Linked DNA regions of Caballeronia sp. LZ062. The protein of the gene in region 2 interacts with the protein of the main gene of each other region in a pairwise test. Links are inferred from orthologs where the notes say so. Each region holds a gene or a part of one and is shown on either strand. Other genes may lie near its edges.

The links.
Region 1: the proteins of P9239_RS15440 (region 2) and astE interact in binary tests that used the Escherichia coli proteins (3 or more experiments, as listed by UniProt). The link is inferred for Caballeronia sp. LZ062 from one-to-one orthologs.

What each region holds. Positions count from the first base shown.
Region 1 is NZ_JARTWB010000002.1:1,425,082-1,437,372, forward strand. Bases 6,267-9,266 are described here. They hold astE (succinylglutamate desuccinylase), read right to left. Parts: upstream 8,274-9,266; coding sequence 7,260-8,273; downstream 6,267-7,259. Other genes in these bases: P9239_RS12810 (ABC transporter substrate-binding protein), read right to left, coding at 6,267-6,997; astB (N-succinylarginine dihydrolase), read right to left, coding at 8,257-9,266. Outside these bases: P9239_RS12780 (hypothetical protein), read right to left, coding at 1-72; P9239_RS12785 (LysR family transcriptional regulator), read right to left, coding at 197-1,135; P9239_RS12790 (efflux transporter outer membrane subunit), read left to right, coding at 1,362-2,831; P9239_RS12795 (FUSC family protein), read left to right, coding at 2,843-5,023; P9239_RS12800 (DUF1656 domain-containing protein), read left to right, coding at 5,013-5,213; P9239_RS12805 (HlyD family secretion protein), read left to right, coding at 5,255-6,118; more of P9239_RS12810, read right to left, coding at 6,185-6,266; more of astB, read right to left, coding at 9,267-9,633; astD (succinylglutamate-semialdehyde dehydrogenase), read right to left, coding at 9,649-11,121; astA (arginine N-succinyltransferase), read right to left, coding at 11,134-12,162; aruF (arginine/ornithine succinyltransferase subunit alpha), read right to left, coding at 12,159-12,291. UniProt on the Escherichia coli protein: Transforms N(2)-succinylglutamate into succinate and glutamate.
Region 2 is NZ_JARTWB010000002.1:2,007,694-2,019,827, reverse strand. The notes cover bases 4,018-6,860. They hold P9239_RS15440 (TetR family transcriptional regulator), read right to left. Parts: upstream 5,840-6,860; coding sequence 5,195-5,839; downstream 4,018-5,194. Other genes in these bases: P9239_RS15435 (efflux RND transporter periplasmic adaptor subunit), read left to right, coding at 6,232-6,860; P9239_RS15445 (cysteine hydrolase family protein), read left to right, coding at 4,571-5,185; P9239_RS15450 (SRPBCC domain-containing protein), read left to right, coding at 4,018-4,512. Outside these bases: P9239_RS15470 (YadA-like family protein), read left to right, coding at 1-778; P9239_RS15465 (DegQ family serine endoprotease), read left to right, coding at 967-2,469; P9239_RS15460 (carboxypeptidase regulatory-like domain-containing protein), read left to right, coding at 2,600-3,100; P9239_RS15455 (DUF427 domain-containing protein), read left to right, coding at 3,254-3,628; more of P9239_RS15450, read left to right, coding at 3,706-4,017; more of P9239_RS15435, read left to right, coding at 6,861-7,464; P9239_RS15430 (efflux RND transporter permease subunit), read left to right, coding at 7,482-10,682; P9239_RS15425 (efflux transporter outer membrane subunit), read left to right, coding at 10,684-12,134.

The DNA.
Region 1 (12,291 bases), 580 kb from region 2 along the record:
AAGATCGCGCGAGGCCGGCACGGCGATCAACACCAGAAGCGCGGCAAGGGCAAAGAGAAGAGGCGTGCTCATTCGACTTATTCCCGAAAAGCTGCGTTGAGGGAAGCTCAGACCTTATCAAGCTGCGGTCGGATCGGGAGTAAGCAAGTGTTGCACCGCGCTTTATTCCGTAACTGAAAAGCGCGTCAAACGCCCATCACGTCGCCACGAATTCCTTGAGCGACTCTTCATCGGCGGCGAGCGTCGCGGGCAGCGCCTCGCGCAGGAACTCGACCCACGTGCGGATCTTCGCATCCAGATACTGACGCGACGGATACAGTGCATACACGATCAGCTCCTGCATCGTATATTGCGGGAGCACTCGCACCAGCGTGCCGGCGCGCAATGCGGGTAGCGCCGAGGACGTCGGCAGCACGCCGATGCCCATGCCCTCGCGAATCGCGACGACCATTGCCTCCGCGACGTTCACCGTGAAGGTCGACGGCCCGAGCGTCACGGTCTCCTGTCCGCTGGGGCCGTCGAAGACCCAGCGGCCGGGCGGAAACACCGGCGTGACCAGGTGCAGACACGTGTGGTGCACGAGATCGGACAAGACGTGCGGCGCGCCGTGTTTTTCGATGTACGCAGGCGACGCACACGCAATGCTGAACACCGTGCCGAGCCGAGCGGACACGAGTCCCGAGTCCGGCAGTTCGGAAGCAAGCACGAGCGACACGTCGTAGCCTTCGTCCAGCAAATCCGGCATGCGCTGCGCAAGCGTCAGATCGACCTGCACGGACGGATGCCGCTCCTGATAACGCGAAATCATCGGCACGACATAGTGCTGGCCGAAGCTCGTCATCGAATGCACTTTGAGCCGGCCGGCCGGGCGCGCGTGGGCGTCGCTGGCTTCGGCTTCGGCCTGATCCACATACGCCAGAATCTGCTCGCAGCGTTGCAGATAACGCTCGCCCGCCTCGGTCAGCGCAATGCGGCGCGTCGTGCGATTCAAAAGGCGCGTGCGCAGATGCGCTTCCAGATCCGATACGGCCCGCGACGCGTAAGCCGTCGTCGTATTCAGATGCTGCGCCGCGCCAGTGAAGCTCCCGGCTTCGACCACGCGCACGAAAACGCGCATGTTTTGGAGCGTGTCCATAACCTCTTCGACCCTGATCTGTCTTTCTGCCCATGCATTTTTGCACGAGCTGCAAGATTCGACTTTCTCATGGATTGCAAGAATCCTTTGCGACAGCGCCGGTTATTCGCGGATCGTTGCAAAAATATAATCGCCGCTTGATCGACTCGAGGGTTGGGAGCGGAACGTGCAAGGCCGGGGGTTCAGAATCGCGAGTTGCGCCGCGTTGCTTACAACAATACTAACGATGGCGGGGTGCGCAAGCACCGGCAAGATCGCGCCGCAAGACTCGCTGAAAGACGCTTCGACGCTCGATGCCGGCCGCTCGATCGAAGCCGCCATGCGCGCCGCGAACGCCGACGCCGCCTGGCCGGACGCGCAATGGTGGCGCGCCTATCGCGACCCGCAACTGGACGCATGGATCGCGCGCGCGACGGCCGGCAATCCGTCGCTCGCCATCGCCGCAGCGCGCGTGCGCGAAGCGCGGGAACAAGCGGGCGTCGCGCGCTCCGCGCTGCTTCCGCATGTCGACGGCACCATGAGCGTCACGCGCAAGGCGTGGCCGGACAACGCGTTCTACGGTCCCGGCCCCTACGCCGACGCCACAACGTGGGACAACACCGCCGGCCTCTCGCTTTCCTACGATCTCGACCTCTGGGGCCGCGACGAACACGCCGCCGAGCGCGCGCTCGATGTCGCCCATGTGCGTGCCGCCGACGCGCGGGCCGCGCAACTCGAACTTGAAACGAACGTCGTGCGCGCCTACATCGGCTTTTCGCAGTCGTTCGCGCTGCTCGACATCGCGCAGCAAACGTTCGAGCAGCAGGAGCGTATAGCCGAACTCGCGCGTCGGCGGCTCAAAGGCGGGCTCGGCACGCAACTCGAAGTGAGTCAGGCCGAAGCGCCGCTGCCGGAGTACGAACGCCAGATCGATCTGTACAAGGAAGCGATACAGCTCGCGCGTCATCAACTGGCGGCGCTCGCCGGTGAAGGCCCCGGCGCGGGCGAAGCCCTGACGCGCCCGGCGCTGTCGCTCGCGACGCCGCTGCCGCTTCCCTCTTCCTTGCCGGCGGAACTGGTCGGGCATCGGCCGGATATGGTCGCGGCGCGCTGGATGGTGGCGGCACAGGCGCGCGGCATCGACGTCGCGAAGGCGCAGTTTTATCCGAACATCAATCTGGCGGCGTCCCTTACGCAGATGTTCGCGGGCGGCGCACTGCTCAGTTTCCTGACGAGCAAAGCGACCGGTTATGCCTTCGGGCCGGCAATCTCACTGCCGATCTTTGAAGGCGGACGGCTGCGCGCGCAGCTCGGCGCGGCGTCGGCGCAATACGATCAGGCGGTGGATCACTACAACGCGACGCTCGTCGCGGCGCTCAAGGATATCGCCGATCAGGTCGTGCGCGTGCAATCGCTGGATACGCAACTGGACGCGTCCGGCCGCTCGGTCGCCGCCGCGCGCAAGAACTACGACCTCGCCAACGAAGGCTACAAGCGCGGCCTGACCGATTACGTCAACGTGCTGATTGCGCAATCGCAACTTCTGCGCGCGCAGGACGGCCAGGCGCGCGTACGGGCGCAACGGCTCGGCGCTTACGCGACGCTCACGGCGGCGCTCGGCGGCGGCATCGACGATCCCGCGAACGGGCCGGACGAAGCGACGCTCGCGCCGTCGAAGCACATCGGGCGGTTCGCCCGCGCCGGCGGCGAGAAGTAGAGGCAACGCGCATGTCATCCTCCACAGCCAAGCCCGCGCGCATCACGCCGATGGCCGCGTTCGCCGACTGGGCACGCACCGACGGCCTCGCGTGGGTCTACATCTTCAAGGCCGTGCTCGCGGCGCTGCTCGCGCTCTGGATCGCCATGCGCCTCGACATGCAGCAGCCGCGCACCGCCATGACCACGGTCTTCGTCGTGATGCAGCCGCAAAGCGGCATGGTGCTCGCAAAGAGTTTCTATCGTTTCTGCGGCACGATGGTCGGGCTCGTCGTGATGCTCGCGCTGATCGGCCTTTTCGCGCAGCAGCCCGTCCTTTTCTTGTCGGCGACGGCGCTGTGGGTCGGCATCTGCACGGCGGGCGCGGCGCGCAACCGCAATTTCCGCTCTTACGGCTTCGTGCTCGCGGGCTATACGGCGGCGCTCATCGGCATTCCGGCCGCGCAGCACGCGGACGGCGCGTATCTGTCGGCGCTCACGCGCGTGGGCGAAGTGACGCTCGGCATCGTCTGCGCGGGCGCGGTGAGCGCGCTCGTGTTTCCGCAGCACGCGGGCGAGCAGATTCGCGCGACCGTGCGCCGCCGCTTCACGCAGTTCGTCGATTACGTGTGTCGCGCGATGTCCGGCCACATGGAGCGCGCGCAGATCGAGCGGGCGAATCTCGGCTTCGTCGCGGATATCGTCGGCTTCGAGGCGGCGCGCACTGTCGCCATGTTCGAGCACCCGGAATCGCGGCGTCGCGGCGGGCGGCTCGCGCGCCTCAATAGCGAATTCATGACGGCGTCGACGCGCTTCCACGCACTGCATCAGTTGATGAACCGCCTGCGCGACAGCGCGTCCGCGACGACCATCGCGGCGCTGACGCCGTTCATCCACGAAGTGCCGCCGCTTTTGCTCGACGCAGGCGTGCCCGTGCGCAACGCCGCAGAAGCCGCGCACGCCGCCGCGCGATTGCGCGACTTCAAGGCCGCGCTTCCGAAGCGCGTGCGTTCGGCGCGCGAGACGCGCACGAGCGATCCGGCGTTCGCGCCGCTCGAATTCGATACCGCGACCGAACTGCTGTATCGCTTCGTCGACGACATGCTGGCCTATGCGGAGACCTACGCATCGCTGGCTTCGCCGTCGCATGAACGGGAACGCTCGGCCGCGCGCTACGTGCCGAAGACCAACCTCGTCGCGGCTGCCATTGCCGGCGTGCGCGGCGCCATCGTGATGTTCGTGCTGAGCGCGTTCTGGATCGCGACCGCGTGGCCGAGCGGCGGCACCATGGTGCTGAACGCGGCGGCCGTCTGCGCGCTCGCGTCGTCGTCGGCGCGCCCGACGCTCATGTCGGCGCAAATGGCCATCGGCACCGCACTCGCCGCCGCGGTCGGCATGATCGTGGTGTTCGGCGTGTTTCCGCACATGGACGGCTTCGTGCTGATGTGCGTCGCGCTCGTGCCCGCGCTGCTGCTCGGCACGTTCCTGAGCACGCGGCGTCCGGTGGCCGGCGTGGGCATCGGCTATTGCATCTTTTTCTGTTTTCTCGCAGGACCGGACAACCTCGTTCACTACGATCCGACCGGCTTCATGAACGACGCCATTGCGCTCGTGCTGTCGATGATCGTGTCGGCCGTCGCGTTCGCGATCTTCCTGCCCACCGATGCGCCGTGGCTGCGGCGTCTCTTGCTCGCGGACCTGCGCCGCGAAGTCGTGCTCGCGCGACGCGGCCGGCTCGCGAGCGTGGCGACGCGCTTCGAAAGCCGCACGCGCGATGTTCTTTCGCAGATCGACGCGCTCGCCGCCGGACGGCCCGCGCTGCAACGCGAAGCGCTGCAGTGGCTTTTCGCGGTGCTGGAGGTTGGGCGCGCGGTGATCGATTTGCGGCGTGAAATCGCGGCGCTGTCGGATGCGCCGGATCACAGCGCCTCGCTGCCGTGGCGACGCGAGATCGACGCCACGCTCGATGCCGTCGCGCGCCTCTTCGACCGGCCCGGTGCCGCGCGCTTCGACGCCGCGCTCAAACAAGCCGGCACGGCCATCGCGCAAGTGCAGCGTCTCATCGCCGCGTCGGAGCATCCGCGCGAAGAGCGGCATCGGCTGCAACGCATGCTCAGTCATCTGCATTTCATTCGCACGGCGCTGCTCGACCGCGAGTCGCCGTTCGCCACGCTCGAACCCGATTCACCCCAAGGAGCGCCCCATGCCGCGTGACACCGCGATTCTCGAAGCCTATGTGCCGACGCTGCTCGTCCTCTTTGCCGCGGGCGCGCTCATCACCTGGGTGATCGACCGCGCGCTCGGGCTGACGGGCATCTATCGCGTGGTCTGGCATCCGGCGCTGTTTCGCGCGAGCCTGCTCGTCTGCATTTGCGGCGCGCTCGGGCTCGCGGTGTATCGCTGAAACGCAGGCATTCGCTCACACACGTTTAGAAGAGTTGCATCATGGTTCTCAGGAAAATCATCGGCTTCGTCATGACGATCGTCATTTTCGCGGCCGCGCTCGTCATCGGTCGCATGCTGTGGGTGCATTACATGGACGAGCCGTGGACGCGCGATGGCCGCGTGCGCGCCGATGTCGTCAATGTCGCGCCGGACGTGTCGGGCGCGGTCGTGCAGATGCCCGTGCGCGACAACCAGTTCGTTGCGAAAGGCGATTTGCTGATGGAGATCGATCCGTCGCATTACCGGATCGCGGTCGAACAGGCCGAGGCGAACGTCGCGGCGCGCGCCGCCGAGTTGCGTATGCGCCGCTCGGACGCGGCGCGACGCGCGGACATGGACAGCCTCGTCGTCTCGAAGGAAGCGCAGGAAAACGCGATGCAGACGGCATCGACGGCGGCTGCGCAGCTTCAGCAGGCGCAGGCCGCGCTCGATGCGGCGAAGCTGAATCTGGAGCGTACGAAGGTCTATTCGCCGGTGGACGGCTATGTGACGAACCTGAACGTGTATCGCGGCGACTACGCGACGGCGGGCACGCCGAAGCTCGCCATCGTCGATAGTCATTCGTTCTGGGTCTACGGCTACTTCGAGGAAACGAAGCTGCCACATGTGCGCGTCGGCGACCGCGCGCAGATTCGCCTGATGAGCGGCGGCGAGCTGACCGGACATGTCGAGAGCATCTCGCGCGGCATCTATGACCGCGACAATCCGCAAAGCCGCGAACTGCTTGCCGATGTGAACCCGACGTTCAATTGGGTGCGGCTCGCGCAGCGCGTGCCGGTGCGCGTGAGAATCGACGACGTGCCGCAAGGCGTCATGCTCGCGGCGGGGACGACGTGCACGGTGGTGATTGCGCCGTCGATGTGAGCGAAGGGAACATGCAAAAAAGCCCGCCCCGCCCAAAACCGAAGCGGGCTTTCCCAACTCACGCCCTTACTTCAACACCACCTTCACATCGAAGTACTTCGCGGCGAGCCGGTCGAGCGAGCCGTCGTCCTTCAGTTCCTTCAGCGCGCGGTTGAGCGCATCCTTCAGTGCGTGGTCGTTCTTGCGCACGCCGAAGCCCACACCCGAGCCGAGCAGCTTGTCATCCGTCACTGCCGGACCCGCGAACGCAAACCCCGCGCCCTGCGGCTGCTTCAGGAAACCCTTCGACGCCGCCTCGGCATCCTGAAACGCCGCATCCAGACGCCCGGAGCCGAGATCCGCGTAGATCTGATCCTGCGCCTGATACGACTCCACATCGATGCCCGCGGGCGCCCACTTGGCCTTCGCGTAGGTCTCCTGAATCGAACCCTGCAGCACGCCGACGCGCTTGCCCTTCAGTCCATCGACCGTCGGCAGGATCGCGCTGCCCTTCTTCGCGATCAACTGATTCGGAATCGTGTAGATGGGATCGGTGAAGTCGATCGCGACCTTGCGCTTGTCGGTGATCGTCATATCCGAATTGATGCCGTCGAACTTACGCGCCTGCAAAGCCGGAATCAGCCCGTCGAACGAGTTTTCGACCCACACGCACTTCATCTTGAGCTTCGCGCAAACCGCGTTGCCGATGTCGATGTCGAAGCCCGTCAGTTCGCCTGCCGGCGTCTTCGACTCGAACGGCGCATACGACGCCTCGACGCCAAAGCGCAGTTCCTTCATGTTGTCGGCGGCGTGCGCGGTAAGCGACGCGGCGCCCGCTGCGGTCACGGCGCCGAGCACGGCGAACGCCGCGAGCTTGCGGTTGATCCATTGCGATTTCATCTGCTGCCATCTCCTTCCAGTTGTTTCGTGATCTGTCGTCCGATGCGGCACAAGGCCGGCTACTTCAGCATCGCGGCGTCAATAAAAACGCTCAAACGACGCACAGACTTTTGATGCACCGCATCAAGCACAGGGTCGCGATTGTAGCGCGCGTGCGCCGCGGCCCGAAGGCGGCGGCCCGTGGCCTTCGCTAGAAAAGAGTGGAATGAAAAGAGGCAAACGGATGTCGCGCTCATGCAAGTTCGAGCGCGACGTGGAGACCTTATTGGAGCGAGGCGAGCGTCGCGTCCGTGGTATCGACGACCATGAGGCCGGCGCGCAGCCCGGGCTTCACCTTCGGATTCGGAAACACGATGCGCTCTTCATCGTGCGTCACGCGATAGGTGTAATCGCCGTCGCGCGCGAGTTCGGTGCCTTTCGGGAAGGCCGTGAAATTCGGCACGTCGGCGGCGACATTCAGCACAAATGCTTCGCTCTGCTTGTCGATCTGCGCGACGACGGAAAACACGCGCAGCGGCGTCTCTTCAACCGGCGCGCTGCCCGCGACGAGCCGCCGCAAAGCCGCATCCGATGCCGCGAAGCGCGCGAGATCGTTCTGACCGAACGGCCGCACCTTGCCCAGTTCCAGCGTGCAGGCGAGCGCGCCACACTGCTCGGCGGTGAAGTGCGTAAACGTGTTGCCCTTCTCCCGATGCAGCAGCACCGCTTCCAGACGCGCATCGCGCAGCCAGTCGAACATCGCGCGGGAAAGCGGCGCGCCGGTGTGCGGCAACAGCGCGAACTGCTCGAAGACGGACGCGCGAATGGCCGTGTGCATGTCGATATGCCACCTGGCGTGCGCGACGCCATCGAAGAAGCTGCGCGCCGCGCGTTCGAGTTCGGCTGCGCGCGGCGCTTCGACGCTCGAAGGCAAGCTCGCATGACGGCCGCCGAACAGGCGATTGAGGTCGTCGTCGGCATAGCGCACGCCCGCACGCATCGCGCCGATGTTGCCGAGAATCACCAGCACGCGCGCCGCCAGCGCCGCCGTTCCGGTCGCGATATCGGCGACAAGGCGCGACAGCATTTCGATCGGCGCGGTTTCGTCGCCGTGAATGCCGGCAGACGCGACCACACTATGCGTCGCGGGTTGAGCGGCCGGTTCCAGCAGCAAGGCGCCTTCGCCCTGCCACGTCCAGCGCACGCCGGATGCCGCCGTGCCGGACCGCGTCGAAGGCTCCTTGCCCGCGAGACAGAACGCGAGAAAGTCGTCGAGAAGCTCAGTGCTGGAAGTCATAGATCGCGCCCAGTCCGAGAAGTGTCGTCAGTTCGTCGAGTGCCGTGCGCGATTGATCCAGCAATTGCGGATCGGCGAGATCGGCAGGCGCGAGTCGATCGCGATAATGCGTGTCGATCCACGCGTCGAGGCGGGCGAAAAGCGCGTCGTTCATCCACACGCCCGGGTTCACGGCCGCGCGCTCGGCACCGTTGAGCACGACGCGCAGCCGCAGGCACGCCGGGCCGCCGCCGTTTTTCATGCTCTCGCGCAGGTCGAAGACGAGCACTTCGTCGATAGGCGTTGCACGATTGGCGAGCGAATCCAGATACGCCGCCACGCGCTCGTTCTCGCGGCATTCCTGCGGCACGACGAGCACTTGCGTGCCGTCCGCGCGCGACAGCAACTGGCTGTTGAACAGATACGACGACACCGCATCCGCCACGCTCACTTCGCTCTGCGGCACTTCGAGCGCCGTGAACGCCGCGCCGTGCTGGGCGAGTTTCGCGGCGAGTTCGTCGTAGACCTTGTGCTGATCGACGAACGCGCGCTCGTGGCAGAAGAGCGTCGTGCGATTGCCGACCGCGATGACGTCGTTGTGGAACACGCCGGCGTCGATCACATCGGGGGATTGCTGTGCGAACACAGTCGATGCGTCCGACAGCCCGTGCAGGCGCGCGACCGCGCGGCTCGCCTCCAGCGTCTGCCGCGCGGGGAAGCGCTGCGGCTGCGGCCCCTGGCCGTATTCGCTGCGGCCATACACGAAGAACTCGACGCCCTTCTCGCCGTATTCCCGCGCGAACCGCGTGTGATTGGCGGCGCCTTCGTCGCCGAGCGCGGGCGTGCCCGGCAGCGCATGATGGATGCGAAAGCGCGCTTCGTCCGCGAAGATCGCTGAGAGCGAACGGCGCGTTTCGCCGTGCTCGATCGCGCGATGGAGCTTCGCCGCGAGATTCGCGGGCGTGAAGTGGACGCGCCCATCCGCCGTATCGGCCGACGGGCTCACGGTCGCAGCGTTGGCGGTCCACATCGCGGAGGCCGAACTCGCGGCGGCGAGCAGCTCCGGCGCTTCGCGGGCGGCGCGCTCGATCACGGCGGCGTCCGTTCCGCCGAAGCCGAGACTCTTCAAGAGCCGGATCGACGGACGTTCGAGCGGCGGCAGCACGCCCTGATGAAAGCCCAGGTCCGCAAGCCGCTTCATCTTGCGCAAGCCCTGCTTCGCGGCGGCCTTCGGATTCGCGACGGATTTCTCGTTATTGCGCGACGCCACGTTGCCGAACGAGAGCCCCGCATAGTTGTGCGTCGGGCCGACGAGCCCGTCGAAATTCGCTTCGCTCGCCGCGCGCGCGTCCTGGGTCAGATTGGCTTGCTGTGCCTGCATGTCGGATTCCGGTGCTTAGAACGTGAGACCCGGCGATACGCTCGCGGGCATCTGCAATTGCGCGCTTTCCACGGACGCCATCGGATACGAACAGTAATCCGCCGCGTAGTACGCGCTCGGCCGATGATTGCCCGAGCGCCCGACGCCGCCGAACGGCGCCGCCGACGACGCGCCGTTTGTCGGCCGGTTCCAGTTGACGATGCCCGCGCGAATCGTGCGCTGGAAGTGCCTCCACGCGGTTTCGTCGTCGGCGAGCAGGCCGGCGGAAAGGCCGAAGGCCGTATCGTTCGCGCGCTCGATGGCTTCATCGAAACTCTTGTAGCGCGTGAGTTGCACCATCGGGCCGAAGTGCTCTTCGTCGGGAACGTCGCGGGCGCCGGTCACATCCAGAATGGCGGGCGTGACGAAACCGAGGTTCGCCGCGCGCTGCTGCATCACAAGCAAGGGCCGTGCGCCGGCCTCGATCAGTTGCGTCTGCGCCGCGACGAGCCGCGCCGCCGCCCGCGCCGAGATGACCGCACCCATGAACGGCTGCGGCTCGTCGTCGTAGGCGCCGGTGCGAATGCCCGCGCTCACTTCCGTGAAGCGTTGCAGGAAGCGCTCGCCGAACGCATCGTCCGGAACGAAAAGACGGCGCGCGCACGTGCAACGCTGGCCCGCCGAAAGAAACGCGGATTGAATCGTGTGATGCACGGCCGCGTCGATATCCGCGACCGGCGCGACGACGAGCGGATTGTTGCCGCCCATTTCCAGCGCCAGCACGATTTCGGGCCGCCCGCCGAACTGGCGATGCAACAGCGTGCCGGTATCCGAACTGCCGGTGAAGAAGAGCCCGTCGATCTGCCGATGATTGGCGAGCGCGATGCCCGTATCCTTTTCGCCCTGCACGAGATTGAGCACGCCCGCGGGCAGCCCGGCCTCGATCCACAGCGCGACGGTCGCCGCCGCGACGCCCGGCGCCAGTTCCGAAGGCTTGAACACGACCGCGTTGCCCGCGATCAGCGCCGGCACGATATGGCCGTTCGGCAAGTGCCCCGGAAAGTTGTACGGCCCGAACACGGCGACCACGCCATGCGGCCGGTGCCGCAGCACCGCGACGCCATCGGCCATCGGCGCGCGCTTTTCGCCGGTGCGCTCGTGATACGCCTGCACGGATATGTCGACCTTCGCGGCCATCGACGCGACTTCGGTGCGCGCTTCCCACAGCGGCTTGCCGGTTTCGCGGCCGATGGCGTGCGCGAGCCATTCCTTGTTCTCGTTCAGCAGCGACGCGAAGCGCTTTGCGACGGCAACGCGCTCGTCGAAGCTCAAGGCGGACCACGACGCGAACGCGCGCCGCGCCGACGACACCGCGCGATCCACGTCGTCGGCGGATGCACTCGCGCCTTGCCACACGGTTGCATCGCTTGCCGGATTGCGCGATGCGAACGCCGGGCCCCGCCCGTCCTGCCACTCACCGCCGATATACAACTGGTTTCGAATATCCATGACGTCTCTCAGTTATTTCGCGCGCTGCGAGGTCAGCACGCGCACGGTGTCGCCGTTCTGCACGCGCAATGCGGCGGCTTCGTCAGCGGTCAGCAGGAACGTGCCGTCTTCGACAGCGCAGGTGGTTGCGCCGCAGCGGAAGTCGTCGAGCGAGGTGTTCGACACGAGGCTCTTCGCATCGCTCTGCGCGTCGTCGCGCTCGCCGACGCGCACCGTCGCGAGCACGCTTTCGCGCACCGTGCGCAAGTCCGCGATGTGGCATTCGAGCACCGGACCGGCGTCGAAAATATCGACGTGGTTCTCATAGCGCAGGCCTTCTGCTTCGAGCATCTTGCGCGCGGGCGCGGTGTCGCGGTGCGTGACGCCGACCGTCTGCTGCGCGGACTCCGGCAGCAAGTCCAGATACACCGGGTAACGCGGCATCAGTTCCGCGAGGAACGACTTCTTGCCGTGCGAGCTCAGGTAATCGGCTTCGTTGAAGTCGATCTGATAGAAGTGCGAGCCGACCGCGTTCCAGAACGGCGATTCGCCGTTGTCGTCGAAATGACCGCGCAATTCCGCGCACAGCCGCTGCGGAAAGCGTTCCCGGAACTGCGCGATGAACATGAACCGCGAGCGCGACAACAACCCGCCCACGCCCGCCGTGCGATAACGCGGGCTCAGGAACAGCGAGCAGACTTCGGCATAGCCCGTGAGATCGTGCGAGATGTTGAGCAGCGACATGCGCGTCCACACGCCCATGTCCTTGCTCGCATGCACGACCGTCGACACGCGATAGTTGTAGAACGGCTGTTCCAGGCCGACTTCCGTTTCGATGCCGCACACGCCCGCGACATCGCCCGTCGCGGTGTCTTCCATCACGAAGAAGTAGCCCGCTTCGAACGGCTCGGCGCCGCCCGCGAGCGTGCGGCGCGCGCGCTCGACGCGTGCCGCCAGCGCGGCGCGATCCGGCTTGAACGTGGTGAGCCCCGGGCCCGTTTCCAGTGCCAGCGCGACGAGCGCGTCGACATCTCCCGGCTGCACGCAGCGCACGACGATCATTGCAATTCTCCCGAGGCTTGATGCAGCGGCACGCAGCGCACCGTGTCTTTTTCCGCGACGCCGAGCGCGCCGCACGCATCGGCGCTCAACGCCGCGCCGTCCGAGCGCGTGCCCGTCAGTTCCGCGACG
Region 2 (12,134 bases):
GAAGAACACGACCGATATCAGCAACATCAATCAGCAGATTTCGAGCGGCAACGTCGGTCTGGTGAAGCAGGACGCGACCACGCGCAACATCACGGTCGCCAAGGACAACGACGGCACGGTCGTCGACATGACGGGCACGCAAGGCGCGCGTACGGTGACGGGCGTCGCCGCCGGCACGCTCTCCGCCGACAGCCTCGACGCGGTCAACGGTTCGCAGCTCTACGCCACGAATCAGAACGTCGCGAGCCTCACGCAGCAGATCAACAATGTCGCGGCTGCCAGCTCGGCGTTCGCATCGCAGAACACCGACTCGCCGGCCGTCGCATCGGGTGCGAATTCGACTGCGATGGGCAACGGTTCGAAGGCAACGGGCAACAACTCGGTCGCAATCGGCAGCGGTTCCGTCGCCGATGAAGACAACACGGTGTCCATCGGTTCGGCCGGTAACGAACGTCGCCTGACCAACGTCGCACCGGGTGTCAACGGCACGGACGCAGCTAACATGAACCAGTTGAACGCGGTTCAGAACAGCGTCAACGCCACGGCGCGCCAGGCGTTCGCAGGCGTCGCGGCGGCGATGGCCATGCCGAACCTCACGCCGAGCCAGCCGGGCAAGACGGTGGTCGCGGCAGGCGTCGGCAACTACAAGGGTTACACGGCAATGGGCCTCGGTGCGACGTATCGCTCGCGCGACAGCCGCTGGCTCGTGAACGCCGCTGCATCGATCACGCCGCACGGCGATACCGGTGTGCGCGGTCAGGTCGGCTACGAGTTCTAAGCTCGACCGCACTCAAGCAGTAGTACGGGCGGCTATCCGGAAGGGTAGCCGCCCGTTTTTTATGGCGCGTCGCCGCGTGTGGCCGGGCTTTCACCGTTTAAGAGACATTTAAGCCACGCGCCGTAATCTTCGTTCATCCCATTGCGCAAGCTTGTCAAAGCGCATTGCAATCCGTCAGGAGTACAACGATGAAAGCGAAGATCCTCACCCGCAGCGCCGTCGCAGCCGCCGTCGCCGTTGCCTTGTCGGCGGGCTATGTCGCCGGTCACAACAACATTCCCGCGCCGCAGGTCATTGCCCCCGCGCAAGCCGCGATGATGCCGGCCGAAGCCGCCGCCAAAACGGGCGTGCCCGACTTTTCCGGGCTCGTCGAAACGTACGGGCCGGCTGTGGTGAACATCAGCGCGAAGCATCTCGTCAAGCAGACGTCCGCTCGCCGCAGCCAGAACCAGGTGCCGATGGACCCGGACGATCCGTTCTACCAGTTCTTCAAGCGCTTCGGCGGCATGCCGGGCTTCGGCGGCGGCGATAACGGCCCCGGCGCGGACCGTCCGAGCGAAGGGCTCGGTTCGGGCTTCATCGTGAGCAGCGACGGCTACATCTTGACGAACGCGCACGTCGTCGATAACGCGAACGTCGTCACCGTCAAGCTCACGGACAAGCGCGAGTATCGCGCGAAGGTGATCGGCTCGGACAAGCAGTCGGACGTCGCCGTGCTGAAGATCGACGCCAAGAACCTGCCGACGGTCAAGATCGGCGATCCGAACGGCAGCAAGGTCGGGCAGTGGGTCGTGGCGATCGGCTCGCCGTATGGGTTCGATAACACCGTGACCTCAGGCATCATCAGCGCGAAGTCGCGCGCCTTGCCGAACGAAAACTACACGCCGTTCATCCAGACCGACGTGCCGGTGAATCCCGGCAACTCGGGCGGACCGCTCTTCAATCTGCAAGGCGAAGTCATCGGCATCAATTCGATGATCTACTCGCAGACGGGCGGCTTCCAGGGCTTGTCGTTCGCCATCCCGATCAACGAAGCCATCAAGGTCAAAGACGCGCTCATCAAGACCGGTCACGTGGATCGCGGCCGCCTGGGCGTCACCGTTCAGGCGATGAACCAGACGCTCGCCAATTCCTTCGGCATGAAGTCGCCGCAGGGCGCGCTCGTGAGTTCGGTCGAGCCGGGCGGACCCGCAGCCAAGGCCGGCCTGCAGCCGGGCGACGTGATCACCGCGCTCAATGGCGTGCCGGTGACGGATTCGACGTCGCTGCCGTCGCAGGTTGCCGGCTTGTCGCCGGGCAGTTCCGCGAAGGTGCAGGTGTGGCGCGACAAGGGCTCGAAGGATCTCACCGTGACCGTCGGCGCGCTGAAGGACGCGAAAACCGCGAGCACCGATGCCAACGGCGATCAGGGCGGCGGGTCGCAGGATGCGCGTCTCGGCGTCGCGGTGCGGCCGCTCACGCCCGACGAGAAACAGCAGGCCTCGCTTTCGCGCGGGCTCGTCGTTCAGCAGGCGAGCGGCGCGGCGGCGAGCGCGGGCATCCAGCCCGGCGACGTGATCCTCGCGGTAAACGGCCAGCCGGTCACGAGCGTGCAGCAGCTCAAGTCGATGATCTCGCACGCCGGCGACAGCATCGCGCTTCTGATCCAGCGCGACGATGCGCAGATCTTCGTGCCGGTCGATCTCGGCTGATGCAGCGACGCGCGATGCGGGCACGGAGGATGCTGTTTGCCACGCCGGGGCCCCATCGCGTGTCACCGCGCATCGGGCGTGACGCTGGCGCGCCGTGGCGCGGCGGCATCGGAAAAAAGGAGCCAAGAAGATGAAGAGCAAAACGGGCAAATTAGCGGCGATGCTATTGGCGACGGCATTGACCGCGCCACTCGCGAGCGGCGCTTGGGCGCAGCAGCCTGCCGACGCGGCCAATCCGGCCAGCGCCGGCACGAGCGATACCGGCAGCGCCGGCAATGCCAACGGCGGCGGCCTGCCGCAAGTTCAGCAACAAGGCGACGTCTCGTACACGTCGGGCGGCGTCGGTCTCGACGAATCGCGCGCACTGTTGCGCGAACAGGCGCACTGGCCGCTGTCGTTGCGCTTCACGGGACCGACCGCGGATTATCTTTCGGGCGTGACCGTGCGCATCGTCGGCGGAATGGGTGGCGAAGTGCTGAACACCGAATCGATGGGACCGTACATGCTCGTCAAGCTGCCGCCGGGCAGCTACACCGTGTACGCCAAGTACAAGGATCAGGAAAAGAAGCAGTCCGTCAACGTGTCCGGGCCGGGCAAGGCGAAGGCCGCTTTCCATTGGACTATTCAATGACGCGGTGATCCGTGAATCGAACGCCGCCTCTGTCTTGCGGTAAAAACTTGTCTCATAATGAAGCCACGAGTCGCTCCCGGCTCGTGGCTTTTTTGTGAGCGAGGCGCCGCCGCGTCTTGCGATTCTCTCGACCGCAGCGCGGAGGACTCCACGATGAGCACGGACCTGAATCACGGACAAGAGGCGCGCCGCATCGAGATCAAGCCGAACAGCCGGCGCTGCCGCGTGATCCATCAGGGCGTCACGTTTGCGGACACCCATGCGTCCATGACGCTCATCGAAACGGGGCACGAGAACGTTCACTATTTCCCGCGCGCGGATGTCAACATGGCGCGGCTCGAACGCTCCACACACACTTCTCACTGCCCGTTCAAGGGCGAGGCCACGCACTACCATCTGCTGACCGAAGACGGTCCCGTGGAAAACGCCGCGTGGAGCTACGAAAGCCCGTTCGACGCCGCTCTGCAGATCAAGGGCTATCTGGCGTTTTATCCGTCGCGCGTCGATCGTATCGACGAGACGGCTTAGGCGGTCCGGCCAACAGACGCATTCTTTTCGGCGTGCGATAAAGCAGCCAAGACGCGTTTCTTGTCCCGGAGGCTCGGATGGAAGTCACCGAAGCGTTGCGCGTGCCGCTCGATCCGGCACATGTCGAGGACGCGCTCGGCGATCTCGCGTTGCTGCGCGCGAGTCTCGACAATTGCGAATCCTTCACGCGCACGCCGGCGGGCGAGTACGCGCTCACCTTGATCGTGCCGCTGGGCGCGCTGCGCGCCCGTTACGACGTGCGGGCACACGCGGCCGGGCGCACGCGGCAGGACCATTTGCAGGACGATTCCCAGGACGAAGACGACCGCGCCTACGCGCGCACGCTCAGCTTCAAGGAGCGCGGCGAGGGCGTCGGTTCGCTGCGCGGACAGATCGCGGTCGCGCTCAACCGCGGCGGCGACGGCGAAGACAGCGCGTCGACGTGGATCGAATACACCGTCTGGGCGACGGTTTCAGGACCGCTCGCGGGCCTGCCGACGCGCCAGATCGAGAACGCGTTGCGCGAGGGCGCCGACGACTTCTTCGCGGAATTCTGCGAAGTCGTGCGCGCGAAGCACGGGCTGCCGTCGCTGCGCGCGGCGGGCGACCATCCGCGCCGTCATGTTTTCCTCCGCCCCGGCGCGATGTCGGCGGCGTTCTCCCGGCGCGCGGGAGCGACTGCGCGCGCGGTTCACGGCGCACCCGGCGATGCCGCGCCCACCGGCGTGCTGCGGCATCGGCTGGGCGGGCATCCGTTCGCGCATCGAGAACGCCATCACGAGCACGATCCTCATCCGTTCGGCCTGCCCGGCTGGGCGTGGGCGGTCATGCTCGCGCTCGTCGCGCTGTTCGCGTTCTTCGCGGAGCGCGGAAGTCTGCACTGAAAGGCGATCGGCGCTAGAGTGCTGGGTCCATCTTCGACGTTTTCCGCAAGGACCCACCATGCCGCGCCGCGCCCTGATCGTCATCGACGTGCAGAACGAGTATGTCAACGGCAATCTGCCGATCGAATTTCCCGATGTGAACGTGTCGCTCGCCAATATCACGCGCGCGATGGACGCGGCGGACGCGCACGGCGTGCCGATTGTCGTCGTGCAGAACTTCGCGCCCGCGACCGCGCCGATCTTTGCGCGCGGCTCGAAAATGGCGGAGTTGCACGAGTCGGTGGCGGCGCGGCCTCGCGCGCACTACGTCGAGAAGGCGCTGCCGAGCGCGTTTGCCGGCACCGATCTGGGCGACTGGCTGAACGCGCACGACATCGACACCATCGTGGTCGCCGGCTACATGACACACAATTGCGACGACTCCACGGTGCGGCACGCGGTGCATGCGGGGCTGTCCGTGGAGTTCCTCACCGATGCCACCGGCGCCGTGCCCTACGAGAATCGCGCGGGGCGGGCGAGCGCCGAAGAGATTCACCGCGTGTTCACGGTCGTCATGCAGTCGCGCTTCGCTGCGGTCCTGACCACGGACGAATGGATCGCGGCGCTCGAAACCGGCGAGGCGCCGCCGCGCGATAGCATCTACGCGTCGAACCAGCGGGCGCGTGCGCGTTGAGCGGACCGTTCAGACGCGTTCGGTCGTGAGCAGAGCGGGACTGGCGCGCAGCGCGTCGAAGCAGGCGTCGATGAGCGCTTCGGCGTCTTTGGCGGGATCGACGCTATCGGGCATCATCAGCGAATCGTGCAGGATGCCCGTGAAAAGCGCGTGCAAGAGCGTGGTAGCGCGGCGCACGTCGAGCGCCGCCGGGAGCTGCGCCTTGTCGATGGCGTTGCGCAGCGCCCGCGCGATGCGCTCCATGCCGTCGCGCATGTTGTTTTGCTGGCGCTCGCGCACCGGCCCCATTTCCTCGACGAACTCGCACTTCAGAAACAGGATGTCGAAGACGCGCCGGCGCTTCTCGTCCTCGGTGATGTTGCGCATGCACCAGATGAAAATTTCGCGGACGCGCGCGAGCGGGTCCGGCTCCTTGCCGTCGAGCGTGGCTTCGACGAGTTCGTCGAGCGGGAGCAGGCTGCGTTCGAACATGGCGTTGAACAGGTCGCCCTTGTTAGCGAAATGCCAGTAGATCGCGCCGCGCGTCACGCCTGCCGCCTGCGCGATGTCCGCGAGCGACGTGCGCGAGACGCCTTTTTCATAAAAAACGCGCTCGGCGGCGTCGAGAATGCGGTTGCGCGTCTCCTGCGCTTCTTCCTTGGTTCGTCTGACCATATCCTGGGAACTGACGGCTTTCCGCGCGCAGATGTTCTCGCGATGCGGGGGTGTGAATGTGGTAACTGAAAGGTTGTACGCTTTTTGTCGAAGGTCGGCGGCGGAATCTCTCGTTACGGCCGTAATCTTCGGGCGATCTTATTTTTACATCCATTCGTGAATGTATTTATAATACCAGCCCACACGACGTCAAGGCACGAGCATTTGTCGGCTAGTCACTGACGTCACCATCGTTGTTCAGATTCGCGCATTGCGCCGCCGTCTTCTAAGGCGCGCCGTGCGCTCGCTAATGTGCGCATCGCGTTCCGGAGAGAAGTGCGTCTCGTCCCTGAGGCGCCGAGCGGAAGGTGCGCGTGTTTTTTTCGCTATCAGTCACGAACAGAGGTCGCTCCATGCGCTTCGAAAGGGTTCCGTTTCACCTCGTCAGTGCCGCGACGGCTGCCATCCTGCTGGCGGCGTGCGGACAAAAACAATCGGCGCCGCCGCCGCAGACGCCCGAAGTCGGCGTCGTGACGATCCAGCCGAGCAGCGTGCCGGTCACGACCGAACTGCCGGGCCGCACGAGCGCGTATCTCGTCGCGCAGGTGCGGGCGCGCGTGGACGGCGTCGTCCAGCGCCGGGAATTCACGGAAGGCAGCATCGTCAAGGCGGGCCAGCGGCTCTACAAGATCGATCCGGCGCCCTACATCGCGCAGTTGAACAACGCGAAGGCGTCGCTCGCTAAGGCGCAGGCGAATCTCGCAACGACGACCGCGCAGGCGAATCGCTACAAGGTGCTGGTCGCGGCGAACGCAGTCAGCAAGCAGGACTACGACAACGCGGTCGCCTCGCAAGGCCAGGCCGCCGCCGACGTGGCCGCCGGCAAGGCAGCGGTGGATACCGCGGCGATCAACCTCGGCTACACGGATGTCGTGGCGCCCGTGACGGGCCAGGTCGGCATCTCGCAGGTCACGCCGGGCGCTTACGTGCAGGCGAGCCAGGCCACGCTGATGGCGACCGTCCAGCAGCTCGACCCGATGTACGTCGACCTCACGCAATCGAGCCTCGACGGTCTCAAGCTGCGCCGCCAGATTCAGCAAGGCCGTCTCACGACGAGCGGCCCGAACGCTGCGAAAGTCTCGCTCGTGCTCGAAGACGGCCGCGTCTATGCGGAAAAGGGCAAGCTGCAGTTCACCGACGTGACCGTCGATCCGACCACCGGCTCCGTCACGGTCCGTGCAATCTTCGAGAACAAGGACCGCGTGCTCTTGCCCGGCATGTTCGTGCGGGCGCGCATCGAGGAAGGCGTGAATCCGAGCGCCATCGTCGTGCCGCAGATCGGCATCACGCACGACCAGAAGGGCACGCCGACGGCGCTCGTCGTCGGAGCCGACAACAAGGTCGCGCTGCGCCAGCTCGTGACGTCCGGCACCTACGGTCAGAACTGGGTGGTCGATAGCGGCCTTGCCGCCGGCGATCGCGTGATCGTGCAGGGCGTCGACAAGGTGCGTCCGGGCATGGAAGTCAAGACCGTGCCCGCGCAACTGCCCGCAGCGCCCGCAGCCGGAGCGTCGCAGGCGAGCGATGCGCAGGCCGCGCAGCCCGCCTCGTCCGCGCAGCCCGCGTCTGCTGCGTCGGGCGCGTAAAACCAGGAGCCCGCCTCATGGCAAAGTTCTTTATCGATCGCCCGATTTTCGCGTGGGTGATCGCCATCGTTTTGATGCTCGCGGGTATCGCGTCCATCTTCACGCTGCCGGTCGCGCAGTACCCGACCATCGCGCCGCCGGCCGTCCAGATCAGCGCGACGTATCCGGGCGCATCGGCGAAGACGGTCGAAAACACCGTCACGCAGGTGATCGAGCAGCAGATGAGCGGTCTCGACCACCTGCTGTATCTGTCCTCCACCTCCGATGACTCCGGCACCGCGACCATCACGCTGACGTTCGCGCCGGGCACGAACCCGGACATCGCGCAGGTTCAGGTGCAGAATAAGCTGCAGCTCGCAACGCCGCTTCTGCCGCAGATCGTGCAGCAGCTGGGCACGAAGGTCACGAAGTCGAGCAACAGCTTCCTGCTCGTGCTGGCGTTCGTCTCGCAGGACGGCAGCATGAGCAAGTACGACCTCGCGAACTACGTGGCGTCGCACATCCAGGATCCGGTCAGCCGTCTGGACGGCGTGGGCACGGTGACGCTCTTCGGCTCGCAGTACGCCATGCGTATCTGGCTTAACGCGGACAAGCTGAACAACTTCGGCCTCACGCCGGTGGACGTGCAGGCGGCGCTCACCGCGCAGAACGTGCAGGTCGCGGGCGGTTCGCTCGGCGGCACGCCGTCGGTGCCCGGGCAGTTGCTGCAGGCGACCATCACCGAAGCGACGCTGCTCACCACGCCCGAACAGTTCGGCAACGTGCTGCTGAAGGTGAATCAGGACGGCTCGCAAGTGCGCCTGAAGGACGTCGCGCGCATCGAACTCGGCGGCGAAAACTACAACTTCGACACCAAGTACAGCGGCCAGCCGGCGGCGGGCTTCGGCATTCAGCTCGCGACGGGCGCGAACGCGCTCGCCACGGCGAAGGCCGTGCGCCAGAAGATCGACGAACTGTCGAAGTACTTCCCGAACGGGCTCGTCGTCAAGTATCCGTACGACACCACGCCGTTCGTGCGGCTGTCCATCGAGGACGTGGTCAAGACGCTGATCGAAGGCATCGTGCTGGTGTTCCTCGTGATGTATCTGTTCCTGCAGAACTTGCGGGCCACGCTGATTCCGACCATCGCGGTGCCGGTCGTGTTGCTCGGCACGTTCGCGATCATGGCGGCGGTGGGCTTTTCCATCAATACGCTATCGATGTTCGGTCTAGTACTCGCGATCGGCTTGCTGGTGGACGATGCAATCGTGGTCGTGGAAAACGTCGAGCGCGTGATGGCGGAGGAGGGCTTATCGCCACGCGACGCAACGCGCAAGGCAATGGGCCAGATCACCGGCGCGCTGGTGGGCGTCGCGCTCGTGCTGTCGGCGGTGTTCGTGCCGGTGGCGTTGTCGGGCGGCTCGGTGGGCGCGATCTATCGACAGTTCTCGCTCACGATCGTCTCGGCGATGGTGCTCTCCGTGCTGACCGCGCTGATTCTCACGCCGGCGCTGTGCGCGACCATCCTTAAGCCGATTCCGCAAGGTCATCACGAAGCGAAGAAGGGCTTCTTCGGCTGGTTCAACCGCACGTTCGACAAGAGCCGCGACAAGTACCATTCGGGCGTTTATCACGTGATCCGGCGCTCCGGGCGCTGGCTCGTCATCTATCTGGTCGTGATCGTCGCGGTCGGCTTCCTGTTCGTGAAGCTGCCGAAGTCGTTCCTTCCCGACGAAGACCAGGGCACGATGTTCGTGCTCGTGCAGACGCCGGCCGGTTCGACGCAGGAAACCACGGCGCGCGCGCTGAAGGACGTCTCCGACTATCTGCTGAATCAGGAAGCGTCCATCGTCGAATCGACGTTCACGGTCAACGGCTTCAGCTTCGCGGGCCGCGGTCAGAACGCGGGTCTCGTGTTCGTGCGCATGAAGGACTACGCGCAGCGCCAGAAGGGCGACCAGAAGGTGCAGGCGCTGGTGGGCCGCTTGTTCGGGCGCTTCGCGGGCTACAAGAACGCGGTGGTGTTCCCGGTCAATCCGCCGTCCATTCCTGAACTCGGCACGGCCGCGGGCTTCGACTTCGAACTGCAGGATCGCGCAGGCGTGGGCCACGACGCGCTGATGGCCGCGCGCAATCAGCTGCTCGGCATGGCCGCGAAGGACCCGACGCTCGCGCAGGTGCGCCCGAACGGCCTGAACGATACGCCGCAGTTCAAGGTGAATATCGACCGTGAGAAGGCGCTCGCGCTCGGCGTGACGGCGGCGTCGATCGACCAGACGTTCTCGATCGCGTGGGCTTCGCAGTACGTGAACAACTTCCTCGATACGGACAGCCGGATCAAGAAGGTGTACCTGCAAGCCGACGCGCCGTTCCGCATGACGCCGGAGAACATGAACGACTGGTACGTGCGCAACGGATCGGGCGGGATGGTGCCGTTCTCCGCGTTCGCCACCGGCGACTGGACGTACGGCTCGCCGAAGCTGGAACGCTACAACGGTATCTCGTCGGTCGAAATCCAGGGCGCGGCTGGCCCCGGCAAATCCACCGGCCAGGCGATGCAGGCGATGGAAGCCATCGCGGCGAAGCTGCCGGCGGGCATCGGCTACGAATGGACCGGGCTGTCGTATCAGGAAATTCAGTCGGGTTCGCAGGCGCCGATTCTGTACGGCATCTCGATTCTCGTCGTGTTCCTGTGTCTCGCGGCGCTGTATGAAAGCTGGTCGATTCCGTTCTCGGTCATCATGGTCGTGCCGCTCGGCGTGATCGGCGCGCTGCTCGCCGTCACGTTGCGCGGTCTGGAAAACGACGTGTTCTTCCAGGTGGGTCTCTTGACCACGGTCGGTTTGTCGGCGAAGAACGCAATTCTGATCGTGGAATTCGCCCGCGAATTGCAGATGTCGGAGAAGATGGGCCCGATCGAAGCGGCGATGGAAGCAGCGCGGCTGCGCTTGCGCCCGATTCTGATGACCTCGCTCGCGTTCATTCTCGGCGTGATGCCGCTTGCGATCAGCAACGGCGCGGGTTCCGCGAGCCAGCACGCGATCGGTACCGGCGTGATCGGCGGCATGTTGACCGCGACCTTCCTCGCGATCTTCATGGTCCCGATGTTCTTCGTCGTGATCCGCGCGCAGTTCAGCGGCGAGAAGGAAAATCCGGAGACGGCGCTCGAGCACTACGAGCAGCATCATCCCGATGAGCACCGTCCGCGCGATGGCGGCGGCTCCAACGAAGGACATTGAAATGCGTAGACTTTCCTTGATTGCAGCGGCCGTCGCCGTGCTGGCGGGCTGCTCGATGGCCCCGAAGTACGAGCGTCCCGCGGCGCCGGTCTCGTCGACGTTCCCGACCGGCGGCGTGTACGCCACGCAGCCGGGCGCGGCCGATGCCGGCGCGCGCAGTGCGAACGGCGTCGCCGGGGCGGAGATCGGCTGGCGCGATTTCTTCGTGGATGCGCGGCTTCAGCGGCTCATCGACATCGCGCTTAAGAACAACCGCGACTTGCGCACGTCGGTGCTCAACATTCAGGCGGCGCAGGCGCAGTACCGCATCGTGCGCTCGGAGCTGTTCCCGTCCGTCGCGGCGCAGGCCGGGCAGTCGAAGCAGCGCACGCCGCGTGATCTGTCGTTGTTCGGTCAGACCATCTCGAACTCGTATTCCGTGGGCCTGAACGCGTCGTGGGAGATCGACCTGTTCGGGCGCGTGCAGAGCCTCAAGGATCAGGCGCTCGCGCAGTACTTCTCCACTGCATACGCCCGCAAGGCGTTCGAGATTTCGCTCATCTCGCAAGTGGCCTCGCAGTATCTGCAAGTGCTGCAGGCGGACGACCTATTGCAGGTCACGCAGCAGACGCTCAAGACCACGCAGGCGTCCTACAACATCGTCAAGCTGCAATTCGACAACGGCACCGCGTCGGAGCTGGATTTATCTCAGTCGCAGACGGCGGTCGAAACGGCGGCGGCGAACCTGCAGGCGCAACAGCGCGCGCGGGCGCAGGCGGTGAACGCGCTCGCGTTGCTGATCGGCGAGCCGATTCCGGAGGACCTGCCGGCCGGCATGCCGCTCAACGAACAGGATCTGCTCACGGACATTCCCGCCGGCTTGCCGTCGGATCTGCTCACGCGTCGTCCGGACATCATGGAAGCCGAGCAGAATCTGCTGGCCGCGAACGCGAACATCGGCGCGGCGCGGGCGGCGTTCTTCCCGAGCATTTCGCTCACGGGCAGTTTCGGCACGCTCAGTCCGACGCTCGGCGGGCTCTTCAAGCCCGGCTCGGCCGCATGGAGCTTCGCGCCGACGATCACGCTGCCGATCTTCCAGGGCGGCCAGAATCTGGCGAATCTGGATCTGGCGAACATCCAGAAGAACATCCAGATTGCGGCATACGAGAAGGCGATTCAGTCCGCTTTCCGCGATGTCGCCGATGGGCTCGCCGCGCGCGGCACCTACGATCAGCAGATCCAGGCGCTCGAACGCGACACGGCGGCGGAGCAGCGCCGCCTGGATTTGTCGACGATGCGGTACAACCAGGGCGTCGACAGCTACCTTAACGTGCTGACCGCGCAGCAGGACCTGTACTCGGTGCAGCAGACGCTGATCACCGTGCGCACGGAGCGGCTCGCCAATCTGGTGAACCTGTATCAGGCGCTGGGCGGCGGGTGGATCGAGCATACCGGCGACCAGCCGCGCCCGGC